4 regions of the Alkalibacillus flavidus genome follow, and region 4 is predicted to be linked to each of the others. Evidence: riboswitches for the same ligand, from Rfam matches in the RefSeq annotation. Region 4 holds a riboswitch; each other region holds the start of a gene.
What was found. Region 4 has a riboswitch for S-adenosylmethionine ahead of ABID56_RS08835 (methionine ABC transporter ATP-binding protein). Riboswitches for the same ligand answer to the same signal wherever they lie in the genome.
Positions count from the first base shown of each region.

Region 1: it holds a riboswitch for S-adenosylmethionine, as region 4 does, so the genes downstream of both, ABID56_RS00240 (5-methyltetrahydropteroyltriglutamate--homocysteine S-methyltransferase) here and ABID56_RS08835 (methionine ABC transporter ATP-binding protein) in region 4, are expected to answer to the same signal.
Region 2: it holds a riboswitch for S-adenosylmethionine, as region 4 does, so the genes downstream of both, metX (homoserine O-acetyltransferase MetX) here and ABID56_RS08835 (methionine ABC transporter ATP-binding protein) in region 4, are expected to answer to the same signal.
Region 3: it holds a riboswitch for S-adenosylmethionine, as region 4 does, so the genes downstream of both, ABID56_RS10855 (hypothetical protein) here and ABID56_RS08835 (methionine ABC transporter ATP-binding protein) in region 4, are expected to answer to the same signal.

Region 1 covers NZ_JBEPMX010000001.1:39,174-46,878, reverse strand. The annotation lists gene ABID56_RS00250 (metallophosphoesterase) at 1-556, shown strand, start outside; gene ABID56_RS00245 (SCO family protein) at 677-1,270, shown strand; SAM riboswitch class I at 1,334-1,433, shown strand; partial or broken gene ABID56_RS00240 (5-methyltetrahydropteroyltriglutamate--homocysteine S-methyltransferase) at 1,511-2,615, shown strand; gene ABID56_RS00235 (PLDc N-terminal domain-containing protein) at 2,663-2,863, opposite strand; gene ABID56_RS00230 (hypothetical protein) at 2,992-3,345, opposite strand; gene ABID56_RS00225 (aminotransferase A) at 3,420-4,580, shown strand; gene ABID56_RS00220 (aspartyl-phosphate phosphatase Spo0E family protein) at 4,615-4,809, opposite strand; gene lepB (signal peptidase I) at 5,073-5,582, shown strand; gene ABID56_RS00210 (YvrJ family protein) at 5,638-5,772, opposite strand; gene ABID56_RS00205 (DUF2922 domain-containing protein) at 5,849-6,073, opposite strand; gene ABID56_RS00200 (DUF1659 domain-containing protein) at 6,090-6,311, opposite strand; gene ABID56_RS00195 (FxLYD domain-containing protein) at 6,713-7,705, shown strand, end outside.
Region 2 covers NZ_JBEPMX010000017.1:30,908-38,612, forward strand. The annotation lists gene ABID56_RS12485 (methyl-accepting chemotaxis protein) at 1-961, shown strand, start outside; gene ABID56_RS12490 (C45 family autoproteolytic acyltransferase/hydrolase) at 1,145-2,185, opposite strand; gene trhO (oxygen-dependent tRNA uridine(34) hydroxylase TrhO) at 2,370-3,344, shown strand; SAM riboswitch class I at 3,421-3,533, shown strand; gene metX (homoserine O-acetyltransferase MetX) at 3,624-4,661, shown strand; gene ABID56_RS12505 (O-acetylhomoserine aminocarboxypropyltransferase/cysteine synthase family protein) at 4,674-5,993, shown strand; gene ABID56_RS12510 (homoserine dehydrogenase) at 6,006-6,980, shown strand; gene yfkAB (radical SAM/CxCxxxxC motif protein YfkAB) at 7,070-7,705, shown strand, end outside.
Region 3 covers NZ_JBEPMX010000012.1:8,214-15,918, forward strand. The annotation lists gene ABID56_RS10825 (mechanosensitive ion channel family protein) at 1-351, opposite strand, end outside; gene ABID56_RS10830 (type 1 glutamine amidotransferase domain-containing protein) at 462-1,127, opposite strand; gene ABID56_RS10835 (manganese catalase) at 1,203-2,039, opposite strand; gene ABID56_RS10840 (spore germination protein) at 2,127-3,608, opposite strand; gene ABID56_RS10845 (hypothetical protein) at 3,753-4,193, shown strand; gene ABID56_RS10850 (hypothetical protein) at 4,236-5,207, opposite strand; gene ABID56_RS10855 (hypothetical protein) at 5,451-5,825, opposite strand; SAM riboswitch class I at 5,979-6,083, opposite strand; gene ABID56_RS10860 (diacylglycerol/lipid kinase family protein) at 6,126-7,016, opposite strand; gene ABID56_RS10865 (TetR/AcrR family transcriptional regulator) at 7,188-7,705, shown strand, end outside.
Region 4 covers NZ_JBEPMX010000008.1:77,022-84,726, reverse strand. The annotation lists gene ABID56_RS08850 (toprim domain-containing protein) at 1-214, shown strand, start outside; gene ABID56_RS08845 (thioredoxin family protein) at 216-548, shown strand; gene ABID56_RS08840 (TlpA family protein disulfide reductase) at 1,126-1,554, opposite strand; SAM riboswitch class I at 1,651-1,759, shown strand; SAM riboswitch class I at 1,849-1,954, shown strand; gene ABID56_RS08835 (methionine ABC transporter ATP-binding protein) at 2,058-3,086, shown strand; gene ABID56_RS08830 (methionine ABC transporter permease) at 3,076-3,744, shown strand; gene ABID56_RS08825 (MetQ/NlpA family ABC transporter substrate-binding protein) at 3,805-4,665, shown strand; gene ABID56_RS08820 (YuzK family famiily protein) at 4,901-5,041, shown strand; gene sufC (Fe-S cluster assembly ATPase SufC) at 6,063-6,848, shown strand; gene sufD (Fe-S cluster assembly protein SufD) at 6,868-7,705, shown strand, end outside.

The DNA of each region.
Region 1 (7,705 bases), on a different contig from region 4:
TTCTCGTTATGAAAAACTCATCCCGATTTTATCGCAATTAAAAGCACCGCTCGGGCAATATTGGATATACGGCAATCATGACCACGGCGGATACGGGACAAATCCGATTCGCGACGTAATGAATGCAAGTGGCTTTACGTTACTACAAAACGACACTGTGACCCTTGAACGTGAAGGTGAGACGATCACTTTGTCAGGAGTCGATGATGTCTTATTAGGTGACCCTAAACTCGACGGGCTTATTTCAACCAATCAAGAAAACGGTTATCATATCTTACTCTGTCACGAACCCGATTTCGCAGATAATGTGGTTGATTACCCATTTGATTTACAATTATCAGGACATAGCCATGGCGGACAAGTTCAAATTCCGTTTTACGGGTATATCATCACACCATTACTCGGTCAGAAATACGTCGAAGGCAAAACGACGATCGGACAACGACCGCTTCAACTCATAACATCACGCGGACTAGGAACGACGCGCCTTCCGTTTCGCTTTTTGTGCCGGCCGGAAATTAATACAATCACGCTTAAAACAGCGCAAACGGAATAGTCAAGAAATTGTAAAATCATTCACGGTCTTGTCACACTAAATATTTCTTTCCCGTGTTAAAATATGGACAACAAAACATCTTACGGTGTAAATCCTATATAAATTGGAGTTGATGAGATCATGAAACGTTTGAATCATGTCGTGATTTATAGCGTCCTTGCATTCATAACGATTCTCACAGCCTGTAATGGCAGTTCTGCAAGCGAATTGGAGACGGAACTTGATGTCGATGTAGAATCATTTGAATATACAAATCAAAATAACGAAACGGTGAGCTTGTCTGATTTAGAAGGCACTTATTGGGTGGCTAACTTTATTTTCACCAATTGTAATACCGTCTGCCCACCAATGACCGCGAATATGGCTAGTTTACAGGAAGAAGCCAATAATGCTGACTTAGACGTAAGATTTATCTCGTTCTCCGTTGACCCTGAAGTTGACGACCCAGACAAACTAAAAACTTTTAGCGAAAAATACGATGCTGATTATAGTAACTGGGACTTTCTAACGGGCTATTCGCAAGATCATATAGAAAGTTTTGCTGCGGATTCATTTAACACATTAGTCTCTAAAGTCGATGGACAACCACAAGTGAATCACGGCACGTCTTTTGCCTTAGTTAATCCAGACGGTACAGTCATTAAAAACTACTCCGGCACGAGCAAAGAAGCGATGGATGACATATTGAACGATTTAAAAACAGTCACACAATAATGTCATCTATCATTGACATTGCTAAATAGACAACGTATGACAACATTTAATCAATTGAATACATTCTTATCGAGAGAAGTGGAGGGACTGGCCCTTTGAAGCTTCAGCAACAGGTTTTCATAACACTGTGCTAATTCCAGTAGCAACGGCTAGAAGATAAGAAGAGAAATCTATGAACACAAAGCCTCTTCTTATTTTAAGAAGAGGCTTTTTTAAATTTCACAAAGTAAGGGATTTATCATGACAAACGAAACGATTCCATTCCGCGCTGACCATGTCGGCAGCCTATTAAGATCAGAGCGACTCCATCAAGCAAGAGCAGACTTAAAAGCAGGTCAGATCAGTGCTGATGGTTTGCGGCAAGTTGAAAATGAAGAAATTAATCGCATCGTCGACAAACAAATTGAAATCGGGTTACAAGCCGTGACAGACGGTGAATTCCGTCGTACATGGTTTCATTTAGACTTTATGGAACTTTTTAATGGTATGGAAGGCTACGTTCCTGATCAAGGCTACCAATTTGCCAATAATACGAAACCGAACGCTATAACGTCCGTAACACAGGACCTATTTCATTTAACCCTAATCACCCTTTATTAAAGACTTTAACGATTTAAACGAGATCGTCGATGGGCGTGCTGTAGCCAAGTTAGCGATTCCGATTCCGAATCAGTTTTTTAACGCAGGTATTCAAAATGAAGACATTTACCCTGATATTGAGACGTATGCTGACGACATTATTCAAGCTTACCAAGATGCGATTCAAGCATTTTATGATGCTGGCGTCAGGTATTTACAATTTGATGACGTCTATATCGCCGGCTTATCAGCGCCTGACATTCCATTTAATGATGGGGCACATTCGCGTGAGTATTTAATAGATTTAGCGTTACGTGTCGTGAACGGCAGTTTAAAATATAAGCCTGATGACCTTTACGTTACCACCCATTTATGCCGCGGCAATTACCGGTCAACTTGGGCTTTTTCAGGCGGTTATGATTTAATCGCGCCGACGTTATTAGCTCACGAAAACGTCGACGGGTTCTTTTTAGAATATGATGATGAACGGTCCGGTGGTTTTGAACCGCTGAAACATATTCCAAAAGACGGGCCTCGTGTTGTTTTAGGCTTATTAACCTCTAAAGACGGCGCTCTTGAAGATCGTGACACCGTGATTAGGCGTGTCGAAGAAGCGTCACAGTATGTGCCACACGACCAGCTACGCCTCAGCCCGCAATGTGGCTTTGCATCAACCCATCACGGCAACGAATTAACCGAAGACGAACAATGGGAAAAGTTGCGTTATATCGTTGGTTTAGCCAGTGACATTTGGGCGAATGAATGACACCAAAAAAGCGACCACGGCTCATCCTCCCGTGGTCGCTTCATCCATCAATCATTCCGAATGACTAAATACACAATGAATCCTAATACAGGCATAAACAATGTCCCAAATAACACAATCATCGCGTATTCATTGCTCTTACCTTTTCGTTTCGCATCTCGATACGACCAGATACTGGTCACTACATTCAAAACGAATAATCCTAAGCCAAACAATAAAAACAACAGTAAAAACACATCACTAAACATCGTCTCTCCCCTCTCCTCACACTATTATAAATAAATGTCATTAAAGATAAAAGATGTCTAGTGAAATAAATTGACACCGTATATTTTGACCGTATCAATTCTATGATAAACTTTAATCACTATGTCATTCATATATTACGCTTAGCTTGATGTGTTTGCCCGACTCTAGTCAAGACGTACATACTAGCACAATAGGTAAATAATCCACATCCCGCTATAAAGCTGGCGAATGCAAGCGTTGTTAAAACGGTATTCATTTGTAGGGTGTCACTAGCGACTTGTTGGTGAAATTGATTCACAGCGATTAATACAACCATAAACAACGTCGTAACACTCATCCAATAGGCTAAACTATAAGTTAACACTTGTCGTAACACACGTTTTACAACATATGTGATTGTTAAATAAATACTGGTTAACAGTATGAGCCATAGACTAATCATAGGCCAGTACGTCAAACTGAAATCGATCCACGCTTGCATATGCACCACTCCCTTATCTATAGCATAAGCAGCGTGCCTACGATTTAAACATTATCATAAGGTGGTCAACAATCATGGAACAATACTTAAACGAAAACGTTAAAAATTTAGCAATCTCGGGAATCCGTCAATTTTTCAACCTAGTATCAGGCAAAGACGATGTCGTATCACTAACGATCGGTCAGCCTGATTTTGCAACACCTGAGCATATAAAAGATGCGGCTAAACAAGCGCTTGATGACAATCGCACCGTTTATACGCCTAACGCGGGCATATTAGAATTGCGCCAAGCGATCGCTTCATACACACAAGAACGGTATCACTTACACTATGATCCTGAAGACGAAATTATCGTAACGGCTGGTGCATCACAAGCAATTGATATTTCGCTTCGGACTATTTTAGAACCTGGTGATGAAGTCATTTTACCTGGACCTGTATACCCTGGGTACGAACCATTAATTCGTTTAGCCGGCGCTACACCTGTACATGTTGATACACGTGATAACGGATTTAAATTAACCGCTGAATTAATCGATCCCTATGTGACTGATCGAACAAAATGCATTATTTTGCCTTATCCTTCAAATCCGACTGGGGTTTCCTTAAATGAAACGGAATTAAAGACATTAGCTGACTATATTCAAACAAAACCAATCTTTCTACTAGCTGATGAAATTTATAGTGAATTAACATATGACGGTGACCATGTGTCGATTGCACAATTTGAAGAGATTAGAAAACAAACAATCGTCATTCAAGGGGTATCTAAATCCCATGCCATGACAGGCTTCCGGATTGGGTATGTGTTAGCTGACCGCTCCATTCGTCAACATATGTTAAAAGCACACCAATACAACGTGTCATGTGCGACTTCAATTAGTCAATATGCTGCTTTAGAAGCACTAACCGCAGGGAAAGATGATAGCAAAGTGATGCGTGACGCGTATGGTGAAAGACGTCGATACGTGATCGATCGATTAAAACAAATGGGTGTTGACGTCGTTGTACCAGACGGGGCGTTTTACGTTTTTCCTAAAATTGAACTTCCTAACACAACATCATTTGAACTTGGTTTGCGTCTCGTGGATGAAGTGGGGTTAGCCTTAGTTCCTGGTGATGCATTCGGCAGTCACGGCCAAGGCTACATGCGTTTATCGTATGCTTATAGCGAACATGTTTTAAAACAAGGCCTAGACCGACTCGAAACATTTTTACAGCAAAACCAATCGTAATGTTCCTCCCTACAGTTAAAAGACTGTAGGGAGTTTATTCCGTTCTTGATTTTGATTTAGGTTTTCTTTGTGTTCTTTCATAATATTCATTGAGTAATGTATCTAATTGTTGCGATAATCGGACTGACTTATCACTCGTGTAGCCTTCTTCAGTTGCTGTATTCATCATATCTTGTCTTAAGATTTCTATTTTATGTTCTAGTTCGATTAAATTATCATCGCGCTTCAAGCTGTATCCTCCTCGTTGTCTTAAACTAACGTTAATATTTTAGTTTGTCACAATCATGTTGTCAAAAGACTAAAGGGCTACATGTAGCATTTCTATAATCTAATAATACCCAAAAAACATGGTCATGAAACCTGATTCGTTTTGACCCATCATCCTCTGCCTAAACTGTGATAAAATCAAGTTATGAAACCCCTATAAAATGTTGAGTATGATATAATGAAAGCAAATTAGATTTTACGTTTTGGAAAGAAAGGAAGAGTTTCTTGAAAAGAGAGATTTGGGAATGGACCAAAGCTATCGTTATCGCACTGATCATCGCATTCATTTTACGTACGTTTATATTCGCGACATCTGTAGTCGAAGGAGCAAGTATGAATCCGACTTTAGAAAGTGGTGAGAGGGTCATCTTTAATAAAGCCGTTTATTTAATAGATGAACCTGAGCGGGGTGACATCGTCATCATTGAACACCCGAACAAAAACTATGTGAAACGGATCATAGGAATGCCGAATGATACGGTAAGAGCTGACAACAATCAATTATACGTTAACGGGGAACCGCTTGATGAAAATTATTTAAGTGAGGAAGAGCTAAGAGGCACTGGTACTTTTGAAAAAACAACCGTCCCGCCTAATCATTATTTCGTCATGGGTGATAACCGTGACGTCAGTAAAGACAGTCGAAACGGGCTCGGGCTTATTAAAGAAGAAGAAATAATCGGCCGATCAGAAATTATCATTTTTCCGTTTAGTCATATGTCGCTAACCCGTTAATAAAACACGTTAAATCACCCGCTTAAGCTATTAGTTTAAGCGGGTGATTTAATCATTAATGCAACTGCGGAATCGTTTTGATCGTGTCATTGAGTTCTTCTAGTTTATTTTCGATCCGATGTAACAAGTAAAATGTCACCAAGATCGGAAATCCAACGTCCGGAACCCACGTTACCCACGCTTCAAGCAACAGCACTACCTCCTTTATATTCCAATGATAAAAAGAAAGATGACGCCGTACGACGAGCGTCATCCTTCCTTTACCATTACGCTTGATCTAATGGAATGTCATTCACAATACGTTCTACAACACGTGCATAAGCAATCTCAGTAATCGTTGAACCACCTGATGTCATAATTCCTTCAGCAATAATCGTATCCATCGCTTGTTTGACATCTGTAGGATTAACAGGCTCCTTCGGGTTATCAACACTCACTGTTGCCATACGTCCATCTTCATTACGAAACTTTAGCTCTAAACGTTTACTCATTGACGATTACCTCCTCTTAATTTTGGTCTCCAACTAATAGCGTGTCATCTTGACGCACTGCTTCAGATAGTGCGTGGTCACACAGATTTGACAACGCTTGCGCGACGGTCATGACTTGGTCGTTTGTCGCTTCAGGTTTTACATTGTTGTAACGTTGCGTTTTAAACACCGAGTTCCCCTCTCCATCTACACCTGTTTGATAAATTAATTGCAGTTGACTATCAATTTTTTGTGCCATACTGTCAACCTCCTTTCACCCTTATAATCGTGCGAGCATAAAAAAAGTGTGAAATGTTTTGCAACATTCCACACGATTATTACGTCTAATTTATGAGAGTGCTTAGTGTTTTACGTTATCAAATAGGCAGCTACCAATAAAGTAAACAAGAACACCTAAAGAAAGAATTCCTAATGTGACGTCCACGTTCGGGCACCTCCTTACCTTATTTAAACGTCTTCTAACCTACATTCATTGTAGCAAACAATAAGTGGTTTGAATATACCAAAACTCGTTCTCAATCTCAAGCGCGTGTAATTGTGACTAATTTGTAACAATTAGTTCTTTCAACCCTCTCTCAATTGCTATGACACGTGTTAAAATTTACATATTAGAAAGGTACAAATAGGTGATGACACATGATGTATTGTCCGAGATGCGGATCTAAAACAAAAGAAAACGAAGCCTACTGCACCATTTGTGGAGCGCAATTACCAAAAGACTACGAAGACAGAAAACAATCACCGAACCGCGTTAATCGTTGGTGGTTCACACCATTGATTACACTTATTTGTGTCCTAATGGCGGGAATCGGATTACATTTTTATTTAGAATATAATAATTCTAAAGCTCAATCGCTATATAACGAAGGCGTTGACTATGCGATGGACGGTCAATATGCTAAAGCGCAACAGGCATTTGATGAAGCTCAGTCGTATAACGACAATTTAGAAGCTGCTAAAACAAATGAAGCGTTTATGGATGTCGCATTGGATGTGAACGAACAGCTCAGTAATGCGAAAACACTAATGGACCAAGGCGCTTATCAACAAGCGTTACAAACAACACAAGAAGCTGAAAGTGCCTTAAGCGGTTATAACGGTGAGGTTATTAACCAATTACTCGATACAGTGATGGAAACACGTAACAATATCAAAATTAACCAAATCGATCAGCGACTAAATAATAATCCAAGCATTGAAGAGTTGAAAATTTTACTTTGGCAAGTCGAATCCATCGAACTTGATGATGCCGCTGAACTGGAGTCATTAATTCGGGAGCGAATTGTCAATTACGTGACGAATGAAGCTAATAACATGTTAAAAACCAATCAATTCTCGTCTGCGATTGCCATAATAGAAGATGGATTACGCTATGCACCGGAAAATGAACAGTTAACAAGTTTGAAATCGACTGTCGAAAATCAAAAAGCTGATTTCGAAACGCAACAGCAAAAACGAATTGAACAAGCGTTATCACAATATGAACTCGAACAAGAACACAATGCAAACAATGCGGTTGAAATGGTTGATATCGAGGCGTCACTCAATGAATTCGACGAAATATCGGTAACCGGTGAGGTTAAGAGCACTGCGACTCGACCTATTCACTCCATTTCAGTGTCATATACGTTA
Region 2 (7,705 bases), on a different contig from region 4:
TCAAATGAAAACGATGAAAGGTGACGTCCGCGGATTAGTCGAAACCATTCACGATGTGACGAATTCCATTAGTCAGTCATCTCATACGTTGTCGAATAATACAAAAGAATCGTCAACGGCTGCGAATGAAGTTGCGACATCTGTACAAGAAGTGGCAGACGGAACCACTCAACAAGCTGATCAACTTGAAACAGGTCAAGAAACAGTTAAGCAGTTGAGTGATAACATTACAGAAGTCGTCAAAGAAAACAAAGGTATTGATGAGAAATCAAGTGAAATGAGTCAGTTGAGCGAAAATGGTCGATTGACGATTGGCGATTTGATTAATAAAACAGAACAGAATAAAACCGCGACAAATGAAACATCTTCAGTGATGCATCAGATGAATTCATTTGCCCAAGAAATCAGTCAGTTTACGAAACATATATTAGAAATTACAGAACAAACGAATTTGCTAGCATTAAACGCGTCGATTGAAGCGTCGCGTGCAGGTGAACATGGTAAAGGTTTTGCTGTCGTTGCAGAAGAAATTCGAAAACTTGCGGAACAATCGTCTAAAACGACAGAAGATATTAATCGACTTGTGACAAACATTCAAGAACAATCACAAGTGGCTGTAGATTCGATTAAGAAAACACAGTCGTTTACCGAGGAAAATGAAGCCGCAGTTAAGGAGACGCAACGTATTTTTGATGGAATTAATGAAGCGGTGAACAATTTAGCCCAAAATGCAAAACGTGTGATGTCATATTCTGAAGATATGGAAGCGCGTAAAGAGGATTTAAGTGAAATGATTCAGACAATATCAGCTTCTGGTCAAGAAACAGCAGCGAGTGCAGAAGAGATCTCAGCTTCGACCGAAGAACAATTGTCGAGTATCGATGAAATGGATCAACACGCATCACATTTAGTTGGCCTGGTTGACCAATTGCGCGATGAAGTGAAAAAATTTAAAGTGTAAGTGAAAACAAGCTGTGGGCATGCCCACAGCTTGTTTTTGGTAAGATTATCTAACAATGTCGGAACATTGTTAGATAATCAGCTGACATTGTCAGATAAAGTAGCTGGATTGTTAGACATTGAATTAACATTGTTAGATAAAGTAGTTAGATTGTCTAACAATCGATTGAAACGGCAACATCTGTTAATCCATATGTGCGAAGGGTAGATCGGTGTCGACTTCGCCGTGCATGGTTGTTCGTTCAACATCTTCACCGCTTAACCAATCGGCGAAATTAAACGTCGTTACCTCAGCGTCACCACCGAGTGCGAACCAGACGCCTAAGTCTTTTGGAAAATAGACTGATGTGTGAATCGTGCCGGACCAGCTTTTGTAGTTATCGGCAAAGATACCGCCATCGCGGTCATTCATGAGTTGAAAGGCGATATCGGCAGGCATGTTTGGATAACGTTGGTCATTAATCGCCTCTTGTCGTTTGTAGGAATCGACTAAATGGTGACGGTTTTCGCTCGTCAGTTTTTCAAAATGATTCGTACAGACGTTGGCTTCCCTTACTGCAACGCCACGAGGGCTTGCTTCTACAACATATGTTTCACCATTTGGGTCAAGCAAAATATAACTAAATGCATTTCGGTGTGGCACTTCTTGTAGAAATTGCTTGGCTTCCTCGACGTTACGACAATTTTCTAAAATCATCCGTCCGATCATGTAACAGACAAATCCATCTTCAGGCGTTTTACGGTGTGTGAAATTATAAGCCATGACGAGTCCGTGTTCATTCATGCCATCCATGCGTCCCGTTAATCGTGATGTCGGCCCAATTGTCGCTAAACCTCCATCGTTAGGCTGGAATAAACTGAAGCGTCCTTCATACGTTTGCGGGTGGTAATCGTAGTTACGAATCATATAATCACGCTCGGTTAAAATCGAGCAGCCACTTCGATTGATCTCAACGCGGTATCCTCCAAAATCGCGAAGCACATCTTCCATTGGCATCTCTAACCCGTCGCGCAACCCTTCTAGTTCACGCCACATTTGCGGGGCGAAATCCATGAACTTTTGTTTCGTTTCTTCAATATTAATGTGAAACCGCGGTCGTCTAACATTCCAATGTTTCAAGCGGTTATGTATGATTTTCGACTCTTTTAAAGCTTGCCCTTGTTCAAAACCGAAATCGCCATGACTGCCACGGTATTGAACAATATGACTTTCGATTGGCTTCATCGTATCACCTCATTTTCACTGTCAAACATAACTCTATCACGGACTAGAAAACTTTTAAATGTGAACGCTTTTGAACACTTACGCAAATTGATTTCGTTGCTGAAATGGCTATGATATTATATAATACAGTGTTGATGAATTTAGCTAATTAATAAATAAAAAATATATAAGCAAGGTGGTCATTATGTCTAACAAGGATTACAGAGTATTGCTTTATTACAAGTACGTTCCAATTGACGATCCGGAAACGTTCCGTGATGAGCATTTACAATTCTGTTTCGACCTCGGATTAAAAGGTCGGATTTTAGTTGCTGAGGAAGGGTTGAACGGAACCGTTTCAGGTACAGTTGAACAAACGAATAAGTATATGGAAGCTTTGCGTGAAGATCCACGTTTTGCGGACATGGAATTCAAAATTGATGAAGCGGACGATCATGCATTTAAGAAAATGCACGTCCGTCATCGCGACGAAATCGTTAATTTAAGTTTGGATGAAGAAGAGGATGTGTCGCCGATCGAAGACACAGCTGAATTCCTCGATCCGAAAGAATTTTACGAAGAAATGCAGCGTGATGATGCGATTATTCTCGATGCGCGAAATGATTATGAATATGATGTCGGTCATTTCCGTGGCGCAATTCGTCCGGATATTCGTACATTCCGTGAATTACCTGAATGGATTAAAGAAAATAAAGACATGCTTGAAGGTAAACGTGTCTTAACGTATTGCACAGGTGGAATCCGTTGTGAACGATTCACTGGTTGGTTGAAAGAAGAAGGCATTGATGATGTCGGACAATTACATGGTGGTATCGTCACTTACGGCAAAGACCCTGAAGTGAAAGGCGATTTGTGGGACGGTCAATGCTATGTGTTTGATGAGCGCATTACAGTGCCGATCAATCAGGTTGAACATAATGTTGTCGGCCGCGATTATTTCACAGGTGAACCATGTGAACGTTATATTAATTGTGCAAATCCTGACTGTAACGAACAAATTCTTTCCTCTGAAGAGAACGAGCATTTTTATTTAAGAAGTTGCTCACCTGAATGCCGTACGCACCCTCGCAACCGTTATATCGAGGAGCACGGTTTAACAGAGGAAGAAGTCCAAGCTAAATTAGCGAAGATTGAAGCATCGAAAAAACAAGAAGTTTAATCTTTTTGTTGACGTTCGTATAACGGCATGGTAAGGTGCATATAATCAAATTAACAAAATTGTATAACAAATTAAACTCTTATCAAGAGTGGCTGAGGGACTGGCCCGACGACGCCCGGCAACCTTCAAACAACGGTTTGAAAGGTGCTAATTCCAGCAAAGCGAATGATTTGCTTTGGGAGATAAGAGAGACAAATGGATTCGTCTATTTACACCTCTCTATCTTTAAAAGATAGGGAGGTTTTTTTATGGTTTTGAAAGCGAAAGGATGACAGCAATATGAACCGAGTCACTGATCGTGTAGCTATTCCGAACGTGACGTTAGAGTCAGGGACGTTTCTTGAAGAAATTGAACTTGTTTATGAACGCGCTGGAACAAAAGGTAAACCCATCATCCTCGTTTGCCATGCTTTAACAGGCAATCATATCACAGTAGGTACAGAAGATTCCCCTGGATGGTGGCGAGGGTTAATCCATGAAGGAGGTTATGTTGATCTCGATCAATATGAGGTGATCACTTTTAATACATTAGGTGGATGTCATGGCTCTACAGGGCCCTTATCGCTAAGTCCAGAAACGGGCCAGATATATGGTGCTGATTTTCCGACTTTAACAGTCCGTGACTTAGTCGAGATTCAATTTTTAGCTTTAAAAAAGTTAGGTGTTCATCAACTCCATTCTGTTATGGGAAGTTCATTAGGGGGCATGCAAGTGCTGGAGTGGGCGGTGATGTATCCGTGGTTTATTAAATCGATTATTCCACTAGCAATTACTCCTCAGTTCAGTGATTACGCAATCGCGTTTAATCATATTTCGGCTCAAGCGATCCGCCAAGATCCTAATTGGCAGCAAGGAAAAATCCCGAAAGACGGACTTGGTTTAGCACGTTCGATTGGCATGATTACCTATCGTTCTGCGCCGTTATTCCAATCGCGGTTTAACCGAGAGCACGATGGTGATCAATATCAAGTCGTGCATTATTTAAACTATCAGGCAGAAAAAATTGCCGAACGTTTTGATGCGAATAGTTACTTAGTTTTGTTAGAGGCGATGAACAGTCATGATCTTAGTCGAGGACAGGGTGATTTAGAACAAATATTTTTTGATTGGCAAGTCCCTGTATATGCATTTGGTTTTGAACATGACTTGTTATATCCGCCAGAAGATATCCAAAAATTTATCCAAGATCTTCAAGCATTTGATAAGGAAGCCCGTTATATACATGTTGATACAGCATTTGGTCATGATGGATTTTTAGTTGAATTTGATCATTGGGGACCAGAAGTTGAAAAGGTCCTTCAACAAATAGATAAATAAGGAGCGATTAATATGAGTAATCAAGAACAGTATCGAGTCGAAACAATTGGAATTCACGGTGGTTTAGAAGCAGATCCAGCAACGGGAGCACGCGCATTACCGATCTATCAAACGAACTCTTATCAGTTCAATCATACAGAACACGCAGCAAATTTATTTTCTTTACAAGAAGAGGGCTTTATCTATTCACGTATTGGCAACCCAACAGTCGGAGTGTTTGAAGATCGAGTGGCTCAGTTAGAAGGAGGCATTGGTGCTTTAGCTTTTTCCAGTGGTATGGCGTCGATTTCAGGTGCGATTTTTAATTTAGCTGAAGCAGGAGATGAGATTGTAGCAGCTTCTACGTTATACGGAGGCACATATAATTTATTTTCAACGACATTGCCGAAGCATGGCATTACGACACACTTTGTCGATCCAACTGAACCGGAAAATTTCCGCCAAGCAATTACACCGAATACGAAAGCGGTGTTTGCTGAGACGATTGGAAACCCTGGTTTACACGTATTAGATATAGAAAAAGTAGCAGAGATTGCGCATGAAGCAGGTGTACCATTAATCGTTGATAATACATTCCCGACACCTTATTTACTTCGTCCAATCGATTATGGAGCAGACCTCGTCGTACACTCAGCAACGAAATGGTTAGGTGGCAATGGCACGACACTAGGTGGTGTGTTAGTTGATGCTGGTAAATTTGATTGGAATTCGTCAAAGTTTCCGGGCTTTACGGAACCTGATCCGAGTTACCACGGCATTGTATATGCTGAAGCACTACCTGAGGCCGCATTTATTACGAAGGCGCGTGTTCAAGTGCTTCGTGATACTGGGGCGACATTAAGCCCATATAATGCCTTCCAATTAGCGCTAGGGCTTGAAACATTACATGTGCGTATGAAAGAACATGTTGCGAATGCCCATCGCATTGTCGAATATTTAGATCAACATCCAGCGATTGATTGGGTGCTATATCCAGAAAAAGATGACCATCCATCACAGTCATTAGCGGCTAAATATTTACCTAAAGGTGCTGGATCAATTGTGGTGTTTGGTATCAAAGGTGGAAAAGAAGCAGGTGCTTCTGTAATTGATAACGCTCAATTATGGTCGCATTTAGCTAATGTCGGTGATGCGAAAAGTTTAATTATTCATCCAGCAAGTACTACGCATCAACAGTTAAATGAAGAAGAACGCAAAGCATCTGGCGTAACTGAAGATTTAATTCGCTTATCTGTTGGCATCGAACATGTCGATGATTTAATTGCTGACTTAGAGCAAGCGATTGAAACAACGACTGGCAAAACATCACAGGTAAGTGAGGTTCATTCATAAAGGAGGCTTGTTATGGAGCCGATTCGTGTTGCATTATTAGGTTTTGGGACAGTGGGTCAAGGAGTTTATGATCATATAGAAAAAGAACAACAATCATTAGCGCAAACGTTAAATCGCCCAGTTCAAGTAACGGCAGTACTCGTCAATGATGAATCGAAACATCGTGACGTGGCGAACCATGTCTTACTCACGACCAATATAGATGATGTGCTAGCTCAACCGATTGATATCGTGGTTGAAGCAATCACAGGGGTTGAGTCAGCGTATCAATACGTCACAGAGGCCATTGAACAAGGATGCCACGTGGTGACTGCCAATAAGGCTATGTATGCAGCAAAAGGCGGGCAGCTACAAGACCTAGCTGAAGAGCATAGGGTGAACGTAAAATACGATGCTGCTGTGGCTGGTGGCATTCCGATTATTGACACGCTAAACCAGATTCATCAACTTGAATCCGTTCATCGGATCGAAGCGATTTTAAATGGAACATCCAATTATATCTTAACCGCGGTTGCTAAAGAGGGATTAACTTTTCATGAAGCGTTAACTCAAGCGACACGACTCGGTTACGCAGAAGCGGATGCAAGTCATGATATTGATGGATTTGACGCCTTGAATAAAGCTTATATATTAGCCGATTTACTTCGAAAAGATCATCAGGAGATCACAGTCATTCGTCGAAAAGGCCTTGATCAATTGCAATTAGATGAAGTTCTGAATAACCCAACTAATCAAGTATTAAAGCCAATTGTAACGATTAATGCTACATCAGAATCTGCGATTGAGGTTGTTATTGAGCCGACGTGGGTTGATGAAAGCCATCCACTATCTTCGGTTGATGGCGTACAAAATGCGATTGTTATATCTAGTGATCGACTTGGATCTTTAAAATTAGAAGGAGCAGGAGCAGGTGAGAAACCAACTGCTCATGCAATTGTGCAGGATATTGTCAAAACGGTGAAAGAAGATAGTCGAATCTTAGTCTAGTTTTATACAGTATGGGAAATCGTCCGTTAGTAATCTATTCGTTATGTTAGAATGATGATAGATTATGACGTTTAGAAAGGACGAAATTTATGCAATTGAGTAATCAACACCGAGAATTATCACCTAGTTATGATCCGTGGGAAGCGTATATGGACGTTGATGAACACGGAGAACTCGTGCTCTCTAATATTGAATTCACGACAACGCATTTATGTAATATGCGTTGTCGTCACTGTGCGGTTGGCGATACATTAATGACTCGCGACCCTGATGCACTACCGATTGATTTACTTTTAAAACGATTAGATGAAGTACCGCATTTACGGACTTTGAGTATTACGGGTGGCGAACCGATGTTATCGAAAAAGTCTGTGGAACAATACGTCGTCCCGTTATTACGTTATGCCCATGAACGTGGGGTTCGCACGCAAATTAATTCTAATCTAACACTACCTTACGAGCGTTACGAGGCTATTATCCCTTATTTAGATGTCCTACATATTTCACATAATTGGGGCACCGTTGATGAATTTGCGGAAACGGGTTTTGCTTTAATGGAACGGACGCCTTCATTTGATAGTCGTGCCATGTTTTTCGATCGGTTAGTTGATAATAGTCAACGCCTTTCTGCAGAAGGTGTCATGGTCTCAGCCGAAACCATGTTAAATGGCCGCACGTACCCACATTTACAAGAAATTCATGAACATGTCTTACAAATGGGGTGT
Region 3 (7,705 bases), on a different contig from region 4:
TAATGACGAACTAGACGCTAAATTATACAGTCCCCATGTGATGACGATAATAATAGATGACCGAATGAAATGGAGAAACAGTTCATTATCTTGTTCAAGAAACGATACATAATCGACAGCGATATAAACCCCTACGATGACAAACAGCCAACCGACAGGGTTTTCGTACGATTTAACGACGTAATTCAGTAATTCAGATTTTGTTTTATGCGTAATGGCTAAGATGAATTTGAATATATATTTCGCGAATAATTTCCTGACCACTAAAAAGGCGAAAAAAATCGCGATGGCAATTATCAAATCATACCAATGGTTGTATAAGTGTATGTATTCCCAAAACCACCAATTCATAGTTTAAACTCCTTGTCTGATCGCCTAGTTTACTAAATTTATCATACTACAGCGTTAGAAAAACTTAAAGGCTACACCTTAAAAATAAGGAGTAGCCTTTTGGTTGCTTATTATACGGTTTGGGCTTCGATTGCTCGAATGACGCGTTCAGCCGTTGATCCACTGGATTGTGGGTTTTGCCCGGTGATGATGTTATTGTCGCGAACGGAATAATCGCTCCAATTGTCACCATGTTCGAAGTTCGCGCCTTTTTCGCGCAGTTTCGATTCGAGCATGAATGGCATATGGGCATCTAATTGCATTTCTTTTTCTTCTGAATCGGTAAAGGCTGTCACGTTTTTGCCTTTTACAATTGGTGTGCCGTCTTCATACGTCGCATTGACTAAACCAGCTGGACCGTGGCATACCGAGCCGATAACTTTGTCTTTTTCGGCGAACTGTTGTAAGACGTATTGTAATGTTTCATTTTCTGGGAAGTCGAACATCGTACCGTGTCCGCCTGGTAAAAAGATCGCATCAAATGCCCCTGCGTCTTCTTTTGATAGTTGTGCTGTATCTTTCAATGCCGTTTCGGCTGCTTTCCATTCAGGGCGGTCTTCAATGCTATTTGGATCAAGTGGAACTTCGCCACCTTGAATGCTTGTAACTTTTACATCATATCCATTTGCTAAAAACTCTAGGTAAGGTACCGCGAATTCCTCTAGCCATAATCCTGTTTTATGATCGTCTGTAATAGTCGTATGGTTTGTTAAGACCATTAATACTTGCTTTGCCATAATGATACCTCCTTTTATTGTTGCATTTGCATTTATAACACGGCCTTATTGCGATCTGCAAAAGTTTTGCTCATCTTAACACGGTTGCGGTGGAATGTGGAAATTCGTATTAAACGTATAAGGGGGTGCTGGTTCTAGTGCAGGGACGTTGCCATATGCAGGTGGGTTCGGAACGTAATGAAAGTAAGCACAACCGTCCATACTTGGGCCGCTCGCCCACCGCCCTTCTGCACTAGCTCCACCACGTGATAAATTATAAAAATCATAGGCGACTGATTTTAATTCTTGGTTAGACGGGAAGGTAGACGGGACGACGACGCCTTCTCGTTCTTCAAGTTCTTGTAAAGCAGCGAGCCACATGTTTTGGTGCATTCGATCACGAGCGATTAAGAATGACAACATGTCTTTTACCCCGCGGTCGTTCGTCATTTCGTAAAGTCGAGTAGCTTGGAGACGTCCTTGTGATTCCGCCATAACGTTGGCACGGAAATCAGCTATGAGATTACCACTCGCCCCGATGTAATCTGCTGTCCAGCTGTTGCCGTTACTGTCTTGTGGCATCGCGCCGAGTCCGGAGACGATGGCGTGCTGCGGATTCATACCACCAATAATCGCCGCCATGGCTGGGTCTTCCGCAGCTTCTTCCAGCGTTCCTGCAGGTGCATCATCTAGTAGTCGTGCAATCATCGTCGCTAACATCTCGACATGTGCCAGTTCTTCGGTTCCGACATCGTAGAGTAAATCTTTATACTTGCCTTCCATACGTAAGTTAAACCCTTGAAATAAGTATTGCATCGCAACCGAAATTTCGCCGTATTGCCCGCCTAAGATTTCTTGTAAACGTCTAGCAAAGAGTGGGTCAGGCCTTTCTGGTTTCGCTTCAAATTGTAATTCTTTGATGTGATAAAACAATATGAGTCACATCCTTTTTTTTAGTATCGTTGTATACCTATGCATTGAAGCGGGCTAATATCCGTGTTTAAGACTGAATGAAGCGGATTAAAGAATTTTTCGTTTCGGTCGCTGTCGTGTGGCGTCCGTTGTGTGCAAAATACTTGGTCGTAAATCGTTATACGGAATCGGTGAACGAAATAATGTTAACAAAAAGGCATGGCTATTAAACGGGATGAATGGCCATAAATAAGGGACGTGCAGCGTCGTTGTTTTCGCTAATAACAGAATCCAAAGAGTTATAGCGATCATTAAGCCTTCTATCCCAAAAGCAGCGGCTGCGGTTAAGAATAAAAGGCGGAAGATCCGATTCGCTAAACTGATTTCGTAACTAGGCGTGGCGTAACTACCAATGACAGCGGCTGCAATGTACAAAATGACTTCGTGCGTAAACAATCCTACTTCAACGGCAATTTCACCGATTAAAATAGCTGACACTAGACCGAGGGCAGTCGCTAATGCGCTCGGTGTATGGATCGCGGCCATTCGCAACACTTCTACACCCACTTCGGCGATTAAAAACTGGACGAATATCGGGATTTCTCCAGGTTGCTCTATACCGATGAAGTGGAATGTCTCGGTTCCTAAGTCAGGGCTCGTGGCGAGCAAATACCAACTTGGCAGTAAAAATAAAGCAATAACGATTGCTGCGAAGCGAATCCAACGCAAAAACATGCCGACTACCGGCGCTTGGCGGTATTCTTCGGCGTGTTGTAAATGGTGCCAAAATGTCGTCGGACAGATCATGACACTCGGTGAGCCATCAACAATGATTAAGACGTGGCATTCTAGTAAATGAACAGCCGCGGTATCCCCTCGCTCTGTGTAGCGCACTAACGGATAGGGACTAAGTCGTTTGCCGAATAGATATTCTTCAAGCGTTTTTTCTCCCATTGGCAAACCGTCTACATCAATCGCCTCAATCGATTGTTTTAGACGGTCAACGCTTGATTGATCCGCTATACTATCAATATAAGTAATCGCAATATCTTTTTTCGATCGTGTGCCAACTTGTAAATATTCCATATTGAGTGAGCGGTCACGGATGTGACGCCGAATTAAGCCAGCGTTAAATATGATGGTTTCGACAAAACCGTCCCGCGGCCCGCGCACAACGCGCTCTAAATCAGGTTCTTGCGGCGAGCGAATTGTATACTCGCGGGTATCGACTAAGATCGCTTCATCGCACTCTTCAATGATAAACGCCGATTGCCCAGATAAGATTTGTGTGATGATACCCTCTAAATCATTGGATGTTTCTACTTCTTGGTGTGGTATGATTGATTGCGTTAACGTTTTGATAGGGTGGCGTTTGAGGCTATCGGGTTCTAAATGTTTTAAGCTTTTTAACGTTTCCACGAGTGAATAAGTATTCGCAAAACCGTCGACATAAAATAATGCAATTTTGTGGTCACCATAGACGAGTTGGTGATGAATGACATCGAAATTTTGATCGACGCGAAGCTCATCTAATAAGTATTGGACATTGTGTTTAAAATGTTTGGAAACAGGTTTTTTGGAAGCATCCATGATGTCACCTTCTTTAAACGGACTTAGTGTTAGTATTGAAAGGTGAGGTCAACTTATACGCAAAAAAGGATGATATAGGTGAAAATAATAGGACGGATAGGTGTTTTGTTTTTTGTTATACCGGCGATTATAGGATTTGGAGAAGTGGGGAGGACAGGATCTGAATCCGTATGGCTCGTTTACTCGCTTTTGTTCGGTTTGAGTTTACTTCAAATTGGGTTTATGGAGTGGTTAAGAGTTGAAAAGCGAACTATGGTGAAGGTAAGTTTAGTAGCCATCGTTGTTGCTATTCCGTTTTTAATGATGAGTCAGTTTGTGTCGTTATTAGATTTAGCAGGGGAAGTCGGGCAAGACGTGATATATAACCATGTTAGTTTATGGCCGGTGGGTGCTTTGTCATTAGGTTTTCCGGTAGGCTTACTGTTATTAGGCGTTGCTTTATTTAAGGATGGTCACCGTAGAGGGATTGGTTTATCACTCGCAGCTGTTGTGATGGCAAGCGGCCTTGTGATCGAACCGTTCGTGCATCATATTGGCATTATGCTAGTGTCTGTTATGTTATGGGTGGTATGGTCACAAAAATAAAACATCTCCACGCCTTTTAAAAGGTGTGGAGATGATTAAGGTTTACATACCCATATCTTGCATCATGGCGTCATTCATCATTTGGTTCAATTCTTCAAATGTAATGATCTCTTCGTTTTCAGGGTCAATCGAAAACTCTACATCACCATTCATGTTGCTGTAGGTGGATTCCATTGACATATAAAATTGCATTGAATCGTCCGACTCAGGGTCTTCGAATAATAGATCAGCTTCAAATTGGTCTTCTTGAATTTGATCGTCTTCAATGACCATCGACATATCAAACTGTTCCACGGTTAAGACTTCTGACATTTCTTCCATCATCGTGTCAAAGTCTTGGTCCATCGTTGCCATGTCTTCTTCATTGAACATTTCATCGAACTCTTCCATAAAGGCTTCCATTAGGTAGCGGAAGTCCTCTTGAGTGAATGATACAGTATAGCGGCCGTCTTCTTGTGTGAATTCAGAACCGTCTTTTTGTTCTAGAAAATCATTCATAATCGTTTGGGCACGCTGTTGTAATTCTTCTTCATCGATTTCCGGCATATCTTGACCTTCGACGTTTTGCATCTCTTGTAAGTCCATTTTGATTAATTTACCTTTAGCTTCTTCAGGGACTGGGAACATCATGCCCAGGCTCTCTGTTAAACTGTCGGTTTTCATATACATCGTTTGGTTTTCAAGATCTTGCAAGAATGGAAGTTTAAAGTCTAACGTAAACGGTGGCATTGAACCGCTGACGTCTAATACAGCTTCTTGTAATTGTTGATTCGAATCATATGTTTGATCCACTTGTAATTCTAAATCGTTAATCACGCTCGTTAATTGATTAAACATCGGGTCGTTCATGTCACCGTTTAATTCAAAATCTAAACTAGATGACGACTGGTAGCTTTCGGCGTTCATAAGGCCATCGAATGCGTCGACCACCACTTCCTTATCGCTGCGACTTTCTCCACATGCTGCTAATAAGACAACGAGTGCAATAACAGCAGTGACTAGAAGTCTTTTCATACTTGTATTCCCCTCTCCTAAATAATTACAACCTAATCATAACATATTTTGACTGCACAAAGTGTTGAAAGTCGTAAATTTATTGCATGATTTTTTATCCAGCTTAAGTTATTAAATAATTCCGCTTAGTTATTTCAAAAGGTCGCTCATTTATGAAATAAATATAAGGAGTTATCTCAAAACTGAAGAGGTGCTATAAATATACCCGCGCTAAAATAGTTAGCGCGGGTGAGGTGCATGCCTTTATTTCTCCCATTCTGCTTTATGAGCATCAGGGTCACGTTCGTTGTGGGGAAGGCCGGCTACGATCGCTTCATAGCGTAAATAATGTTCGAAAGCGTCTGGTCCGAGTTCTTTTAACTTCAAAACAGCATCTTCGGTAATGGTAAAGGTTAGTTGTTCTTTCGCGTTTTTGGATAATGTGAATAAATAATAGGGTTTTGTTTCGTGTTCACCTATTTCATCTAGTACATCGTCACGTTCAGCTTCAACACGACGATGCGTGATAGCCCAATTGTAATATTCTTCATTCAGTCGCTCTTGAAGGACTCGTGCCGCAACGGACACCACTTGGCTCGCATCAGCATGCTTCATATACATCGATTTCGCAAAACTCATTTAAACATCGCTCCTTTTTATCGTGAATGACGACAAATTATCAAGCGATTGATTGGGATGAGCGTCACGTTCGAACCTCCTTTCATCGAATTAGACATAAAAAAAGCCTGTCACTCGGTGATCGAATGACAGGCTTCACTTACCGCTCAATATCACTCATCACCCAGGTGATAGTCACCTGCTGGTAGGGGCACCTTAACGTTTGTCAGGTTGCCGTGGGGTCTTAGAGCCAGTTCTCTTACCCACTCTTGATAATATGTCCACCATTAGTTTAACAAATATTGAATCGAATGTCTAATATTAGTCTTTTTGCACAATAAAGCGTAGCTTTGTCTCGCCAACAGATATGCGAGCAGGCGTCGTGATGTACGTTTCCCCATCGGTATCGACTTCTAATGATTGATCAGATTGGACATTAATCGCCCTCGTTTGGAAATGGCGAATTTGCTCGATTTGTTTTGAACGGCTAAACACATTTTTCAAGGATAGCCATTCTTTAATCGTATTCATATTTGATTCTTCCACGACGATGACATCTAACAAGCTGTCGTTGACTGAGATATCATCTATTGGAAAATGGTGAGTCCCGATAAAATACCCGTTCATCACGAGCAACATCGCTGCATCGATTTCATAGTCTCCATCTTCAGATGTCACATAAAACCGTTTCGTGTCACCTTCTTGGAAAGACTGAATTGCACTTATAAAATAACTTAACGTGCCAAACGATTCTTTTAGCTCTTCATCAATGCCTTCAGACGCATCTGTGATGAGTCCCATACCAGCGAAATTCGTATAGTAGTGGTCATTAATCTTGACAATATCAAAGTCTTGAATTGTATGGTTGTCTAATAGAGCACCGAATTTTTTAAGGTTTTGAGGCAAGCCAAGCGTTCTCGAAAAATCATTACACGTCCCGCCAGGTAATAATAATATCGGTGGCACATTGTCTGTTTCCGCTAACTCATTCACCGCTGTATGTAAAGTCCCGTCGCCCCCGTACAAAATGAGCAGATCATAATGGTGGACTTGGCGGCACTGTTCTTTCAGTTCATCTTCAGCCAACGTTTGGATGAGGCTAATCTCTTTAACGTGCGCCGATAATGCCGGCATGATTTGTCTTAGCATCGCTTCACGTTCTGCTCCATCTTTATTGCCATTGAATAAAAATAATGCGTGACGATATGTCATGTCATTACCTCCCTGTTACCACCATAATTTCCCTTTCTGAAAAAATTGAAACAATATCCTATAACGTTATGGAAATTTATAAGTATGTTAACTAAAAGACAAGTTGACCGAAGTGGTCAGTTGAATTATAATGTGACCAAAGTGGTCGAAACATAAGTGAGGTGATGGTTGTTGAAAGTTTTAGATCAGTTAGATGGCAACAAACGAATGGCTATTATTAATGCAGCGCTTCAAGAATTCACCGAGAAAGGGTTCGACAAAGCGTCCACCAATCATATCGTTAAAACAGCAGGCATAGGAAAAGGAACATTGTTTTATTATTTTCATAATAAACAAGATTTGTTTGATTCGCTCATCGAGTACTGTATCGGTGTCATACAAGATGATTTTTTAGCCCATATTGATTTTACGGAACCCGATTTTATCGAACGGATGCGGCAAGTAGCGCTTCTAAAGTTAGAAGTCCAACATGAACAGCCTTATATGTTTTATTTTTTTGCACAAATGTTAATTCATGAAGAACCTTTGCCAGAAGGCGCGAAGGCTCAAATCGACACGATGCAGGAACGAAATTATGCAGCGTTGTATAACAATGTTGACTTGACGATGTTTCGTGATGATTTAGATCACGACAAAGCAATGGAGCTTATTCGTTGGTCGATTGAAGGGTATCAACAACAATTGTTAGA
Region 4 (7,705 bases):
TCTATTGGATCGAGATGTTTATATTTTTACCGATACGGATGAACCAGGTAAAAAATTAAGAAAACAATTAAATCACGAATTATCCCATGCCCAAAATTTATACGTCGATGCAAAATACCGACAAGTTGAAGATACACCGGAACATGTGATAGCGTCAGTATTACAAGCAGCGAATTTTAAAGTAAAGGTTAAATTTCTGAAGGGGTCGGAATAGCATGCAAGAAATAGATGGTAAACAGGCACAATTCATGGTCGGAAAGAAACAACATCATATTGTTTTCGTGAACAGCCCGTTTTGTGGAACGTGTAAAGTGGCAAAACGCATGCTACATTATATCGAAGAAACGTTAGGCGATGAAAAATTTTATGAATTGAATGCGACACTAGCACCTGAGTTCATGCAACAATATAACATCACGAGTGTGCCATGTTTACTCGTTGTGAAGCAAGGTGAAGCGGTTGAGCGATTATATACCTTTCATTCCGTGCCGTATTTATTAAAAGAAATGGGTCCGTATTTAGTGATTGAGAAAACGGAGACATCATAAAAAAGGCTGGGACAGAAGGGCATTAAATTGTGCAAAAGACGAATGATTGGATATCATTTCAGCTAAGCACTAATGAAGCGGAATCAAAACACGTAGACGCCTGGTCGACTAATTCTGCGCCTGCGAGTACTCGGCGCAGAATTAGTCAAGGAAGCTTATGAAATCAGCTTTTGTGACCAACGTCGACATTAGACCGTCCGGGTCGTCACGGGAACAGCACGAAGGCGCACAGGACGTGGGTCACTTCGGCGTTCGGACAGGACGTCCGGTACTTAGCCGAAGTTCCTTTGTCCCCCGAGGGATGCACCTGCGTCTTCTCGTATCGCTTCGAAGCAGGCTTCCTCGGTGCAAGTTGCAAGGAAGCATATTCGATGAGGTTGCCTGGCTCGAGCCGTGCCCCGGTAAAGGAAACACGGCGATTGCGCCAGCAGAGCCGATGTTGAGTTTATGTCACGAAGAACCAAGCGAAGTGTTTTGATGAAGCGTCATTCAAACAGGAAACCCGAACAATTTATTTTATTAAAATTGTTCGGGTTTTACTTTGTTTAATTAGGCTTTGTGCCAACCTCGTTTCACATTATTGAGCTGGGAAATAGTCGCCGACGATTTTAATCACTTCAACGAAATCGTCTTGATCGCCAAAGTGCCCAACTATGTTACCTTCTAAATCAATCAAAATTGTTGTAGGAACACCGTCAGACTCGTATTGGTCATACACCTCACGACCGTTATCTTTCAAAACAGGTTGTGTTAAAAATTGCTCTTGGAACTTGTGTGCTTCTGATTCATCGCGTTCGCGTCCAGGCACGTTGATGGTAACCATTTCGATGTTGTCGTGGCGCATCGTTTTATAAAACTGTTCTTTTTTCGGTAAATCACGAGAACAATCAGGGCACCAAGATACCCAAAATGTTAAAATAATCACTTTCTTGCCAATATAATCATTTAAATTAAATGTTTCATGCGGATTGTCTAAATACGGAAGTTCAAACATGGGTGCTTTCATACTCTCAGTCCTTTATTAAAATTTTTTGTTTAAAAACAATTGACCTTCTTCTATACCTATGCTAACATACAATTCATTGAAAGTTGAATAATGAACTTCTTATCCAGAGAGGCGGAGGGAACGGCCCTATGAAGCCCGGCAACCGTTATGACAAGCTCATAATTGGTGCTAATTCCTGCAATGTGAAGGCATTGTAAGATAAGACGGAGTAAACCTCTTTCTTGTTCTTACAAGGAAGTTTTTTTATTCAGCAATACATTAATAGACTAACGTGATAATGAATTAAAACATAATCTCTTATCCAGAGAGGTGGAGGGACAGGCCCTGTGAAGCCCGGCAACCGTCATGATGTCATGATAGGTGCTAATTCCTTCAAAGCATGTGCTTTGAAAGATAAGAGAACGACTGGTTAATCATCTTGCAAACCTTTCTGTTCTCTTATATGGCAGAAAGGTTTTTTTATGTTTGAACGATTTGTTACTGACAACGAGGAGGGAACGCTTGTGATATCGATTAAACAATTATCGAAATCGTTTAAAACAAAAGATCAAACAGTCCAAGCTGTTGATAATGTGTCACTCAATATAGAGAAGGGTGATATATTTGGAGTCATTGGTTATAGCGGTGCTGGTAAAAGTACCTTTGTTCGTTTAATTAATCGATTGGAAGATCCGACTGACGGTGAAATCATTTTAAATGGCCAAGATATGACAGACTTAAGCAAGTCGCAATTACGTTTAGAACGCCAAAAGATCGGGATGATTTTTCAACATTTTAATTTACTTTGGTCACGTACCGTTTATGAAAATGTCGCATTCCCACTTGAAATAGCTGGGGTTCCAAAGGCAGAGCGCGAAAGCCAAGTACTTGAATTAATCGAGCTCGTCGGTTTAAAAGGGCGGGAACAATCGTATCCATCGCAACTAAGTGGTGGGCAAAAACAGCGTGTTGGCATCGCTCGTTCACTAGCGAACGACCCGAAAGTGTTATTATGCGACGAGGCGACATCAGCATTAGACCCTGAAACGACCGATGACATTTTAGACTTGCTCGTTTCGATTAATGAAAAATTAGATTTAACGATTATTTTGATTACGCACGAAATGCACGTCATACAGAAGATTTGTCATCGTGTTGCGGTCATGGAACAAGGGACTGTCGTCGAGCAAGGGGACGTATTGGATGTCTTTATGAATCCGCAATCGAAAACGACGAAACGATTCGTCCAACAATTAAACCCACAAGAAGGGTCGGTCGATGAGTTAAAAGAATTTATAACATCTGACGATCATTCCGAAGTGGTGAAATTACATTTTGTTGGACATAATGCGAAACGCGCGTTGATCAGTGATGTGTCGAAGCAATTTGATATCAACGTGAACATTTTACAAGGCTCGATTTCGCCGACCCAAGAAGGGGCTTACGGCACGCTTTATGTTGAATTCCAAGGAGAGCCCGAGACGATTGAAAGCGTGATGAATTACGTCATGTCGACAGGTGTAGAAGTTGAGGTGATTAAACATGTTGAGTAATTTATTCCCAAACGTCGAAATGGATAAAATGTGGGTTGCCACATATGAAACGCTTTATATGACGTTCATTTCAGTATTCGGCACATTTGTACTCGGTATATTACTCGGACTATTGCTATATTTAACGGCTAAAGGGAATTTGTGGCAAAACCAAACGCTTAATTCGATTGTCGCTTCTGTCGTTAACGTATCGCGTGCGATTCCGTTTATTATCTTAATTTTACTCTTATTCCCATTTACAGACTTTATACTCGGCACCATTCGTGGGCCGAATGCCGCATTACCAGCTCTCATTGTAGGGTCAGCACCTTTCTATGCAAGACTCGTTGAGATTGGCTTGAAAGAAGTTGACAAAGGCGTGATTGAAGCGGCAAAAGCGATGGGTGCAAAAACGCGTACGATTATTTTTAAAGTGCTATTGCCAGAATCAATGCCAGCTCTTATCTCTGGTATTACCGTTACAGCGATTGCGTTAATTAGTTATACCGCTATGGCCGGTGTGATTGGAGCTGGCGGGTTAGGCGACCTTGCTTATATGGAAGGGTTCCAACGTCGAAATAACGATGTCGTCTTAGCTTGTACGATCTTCATCGTTGTTATTGTATTCATTTTCCAATTCCTTGGCGATTGGATTTCAAAACGAATCGATCACCGTTAATTAATGAGTATTGGACTCGTTAAGATAAATTATAGAAACAAATTTAAGAGGAGTTTTAACATGAAAAAAACATTATTCTTTTTAGGAACAGTATTACTAGCTATCGTCTTAGTTGGTTGTGGAACAGGCGAAGCTGATGGTAACAGCAATAGTAGTAATGAAGGTAGTAACGGAAACAGTGATGAGCCAGTTGAATTAACAGTTGGTGCAACACCAGTCCCACACACTGAAGTGTTAGAAGAAGCGAAGCCACTCCTTGAAGAAGAAGGTATTAACTTAACGATTGAAACGTTTCAAGATTACATTTTACCGAATGAAGCGTTAGCAGATGGTACGTTAGATGCGAACTATTTCCAACACATTCCTTACTTAGAGGATCAAAAAGAACAAGCTGGTTATGATTTCGTTAACCTTGGCGGTATTCATATCGAGCCGATGGGTATTTATTCAAAAAATATTGATGATATTGAGAATGTCGAAGAAGGTACAGACGTGATTATGAGTCGTTCAGTTGCTGACCATGGTCGTATCCTTTCCTTATTACAAGAACATGGTCTTGTTGAATTAGACCCAGATGTTGATCCTGTAGCATCAGAAGTAGATGATGTTGTAGAGAATCCGAAAAACTTAAACTTCGATGCAAGTATTGAAGCAGGATTTTTAGTTGAAAACTATAAGCGTGAAGAAGATGCACTAGTGGCGATCAATACAAACTATGCGATTGAAGGCGGCTTGAAACCGACAGAAGATGCGTTAATCGTTGAGGGTTCTGAATCACCATATGCGAACGTGATTGCTGCACGTGCAGAAGATGAAGATTCTGAAACGCTTCAAACATTAGTGGAAGTTCTTCGTTCAGATGAAATTCAAACGTTCATGGAAGAAGAATACGACGGTGCGGTTGTACCAGTTAACGAATAATTCAGCAAATTCAAAGCATTTGGCGATATGTTAAAGCATTTATGACGATTTATAAAGAGAAGGAGTATGAGCAAAGTGGAACTGTTCATACTCTTCTTTTTGTTTTTCAATGGCGTTATATGCGATTTTTGACAGAAGATAAGGCGTGTTATGATAATACATGTAAACAAAATGAAAGGATGATTTAGTCATTATACAGATTGACATGAACTACACGAGTGATATGGAGAAAGCGATGCAACAGTCACATGGAATTGGTTATCAGGAGTATAGTCAGAAATTAGAAAACCGCTTGGCTGTTGAACGACGTCGTGAACAAGAATACCAACAATCACAAATGATGTTGTCAGAAGTTGATCGAATGATTCATCGTTAATATAAGATTTCAGACCTAATTTAATTGAGAATAGACCTTTAGTGTATATCACCTCCTTTGAGCGACAATGTTCAAAGGAGGGTTTTTGTTTTGGATCTAAAATATTTGTTAGGATAGCGGAACAGTTAAGGATGAGGTTTGGGTTGGTGGTCGTTGGTGTCAGGTGATCCGCTTACGGTGGATGCTTGCACCCATAGGGCACAAGTGCAACATCTGCTCAATCTTCACTTCGTTCGTTTTTCGCAGTGTTTTCTATGCAGGGGCACGGATCGAGCCAGGCAACATCATCGAGGAAGCTACTTTGCAACTTGCACCGAGGAAGCCCGCTTCGAAGCATTGCTAGAAAACGCAGGTGCATCCCTCGGCCAAAATACGTGGCCTGCGGGGTCTCGAGACGCGTGCTGTTCCCGTGACGACCCGGACGGTCTAATGTCGACGTTGGTCACAAAAGCTGATTTCATAAGCTTCCTTGACTAATTCTGCGCCGAGTACTCGCAGGCGCAGGACGTGACCGCTTTTAGTCGACCAGACGTCACCACCGACGCTCCTCACCTGACACCAACTGAGCGCTCTGATAAGACAAAAAAGCACGCAAGCTCCTTATTTATTATCCTTGTTTTATACCACTAAAACAAAACAAAAGGAGCTGCATGCATATGTTTCATAACATGACCTTACCAAAATTGGAAAGTTCTCACGTGACTGAGGTTAGAGAAAAAGAGATCTTTCATATTGATGTAGAGCTTCCTCTTGAATGAACGCCGTATCCAACCTGCAAACATTATCACAAGACGTTGGTCAATTGTCACCATTCCTATAATTGAATTTAGTATTTAAATCTCACATCATTTAAAAAGGCTTTACGTTTAAAAAGGTGACGATTTTTATTATAATAGGTAGTGGCGTGTTTGTTGGTTATTCAAATAGAATAAGTTGATAATTATTTATAAATGTTATAAACTAACAATGAGAATAAATTGAGAATGACCAGACACGATAAAATTGAACTGGAGGTATTCAAATGGCAGGATCAACTTTAGAAATCAAAGATCTTCACGTTGAAATTGAAGGTGAAGAAATTTTAAAAGGTGTTAACCTTACTATTAAAGGCGGCGAATTCCACGCGGTCATGGGACCAAACGGAACAGGTAAATCAACACTAGCAAGTGCAGTGATGGGACATCCTAAGTACGAAATTACACAAGGTGAAATTTACCTTGACGGTGAAGACGTACTTGAAATGGAAGTTGACGAACGTGCACAAGCTGGCCTTTTCTTAGCAATGCAATATCCAAGTGAAATCAGTGGTGTTACAACATCTGACTTCTTACGTTCATCGATTAATTCTCAGCGCGAAGAAGGCGATGAAATTCCACTTATGCAGTTCATTAAAGACATGGACAGCAAATTAGATACACTTGAAATCGATAAAAACATGGCTCAACGTTACCTGAACGAAGGTTTCTCAGGCGGTGAGAAGAAACGTAACGAAATTTTACAATTAATGATGCTACAACCAGCAATCGCTATTTTAGACGAAATTGACTCTGGTCTAGACATCGACGCATTAAAAGTCGTATCAAAAGGTATCAACGAAATGCGTAGTGACGACTTTGGTTGCTTAATCATTACACACTATCAACGTTTACTTGATTACATCACACCAGACTATGTACACGTAATGATGCAAGGTCGTGTGGTTAAATCAGGTGGTCCAGAACTAGCTCAACGCCTAGAGGCTGAAGGTTATGACTGGATTAAAGAAGAACTAGGAATCGATGACGAAACAGTTGGCCAAGAAGCGTAATACGATAGGAGGGTAACGAATGGCAGTCGATACACAATTACCTTTTGACAAGGATTATGTCGCGAATTATTCAGATAAACGAAACGAACCAGTTTGGTTTAAAGATATAAGACAAAAAGCAATCGATTTGGCAGATGATTTACCAATGCCAAATCCAGAAAAAACACGTATTAAAAACTGGAATTTCACAGATTTTGAACACGATGTTGCAGGTAGTGACATTCAAAGTTTTGATGAACTTCCTGAGAAAATTCGTGTATTATTAGGCGAGAATGTAGAAGATCGCAATTTAATTGTTGTTCGTAACAATGATGTTGCTTATGCACAATTATCAGATGACTTGAAAGCAAAAGGCGTTATTTTCGAAGATATTTTCACAGCGATGAACGAGCATAGCGACCTTGTGCAGAAATATTTCATGCAAGATGGCGTTTCTATTGATGAAAATAAATTAACAGCACGTCATGCAGCTTTAATGAATAGCGGTATTTTCTTATATGTGCCGAAAAATGTTGTCATTGAAGAACCGATTCAAGTCGTTTTCTGGCAAGAAGATGACCGCGCGGCACTATTTAATCACGTGCTACTCGTTGCGGATGAACACAGCCAAGTCACATACGTGGAAAACTATGTGTCTAACAATGATGAGACAGAGACAGTCGCAAATATTGTAAGTGAAGTATTTGCACTAGATGGTGCGAAAGTATCGTACGGTGCGGTCGATAACTTCGCACAAGGAACAACATCATATGTAAACCGTCGTGGCCATGTTGAACGTGATGCTACATTAGAATGGGCATTAGGGCAAATGAATGACGGTCATACGTTATCAGAAAACGTGACGAATTTAGTTGGCG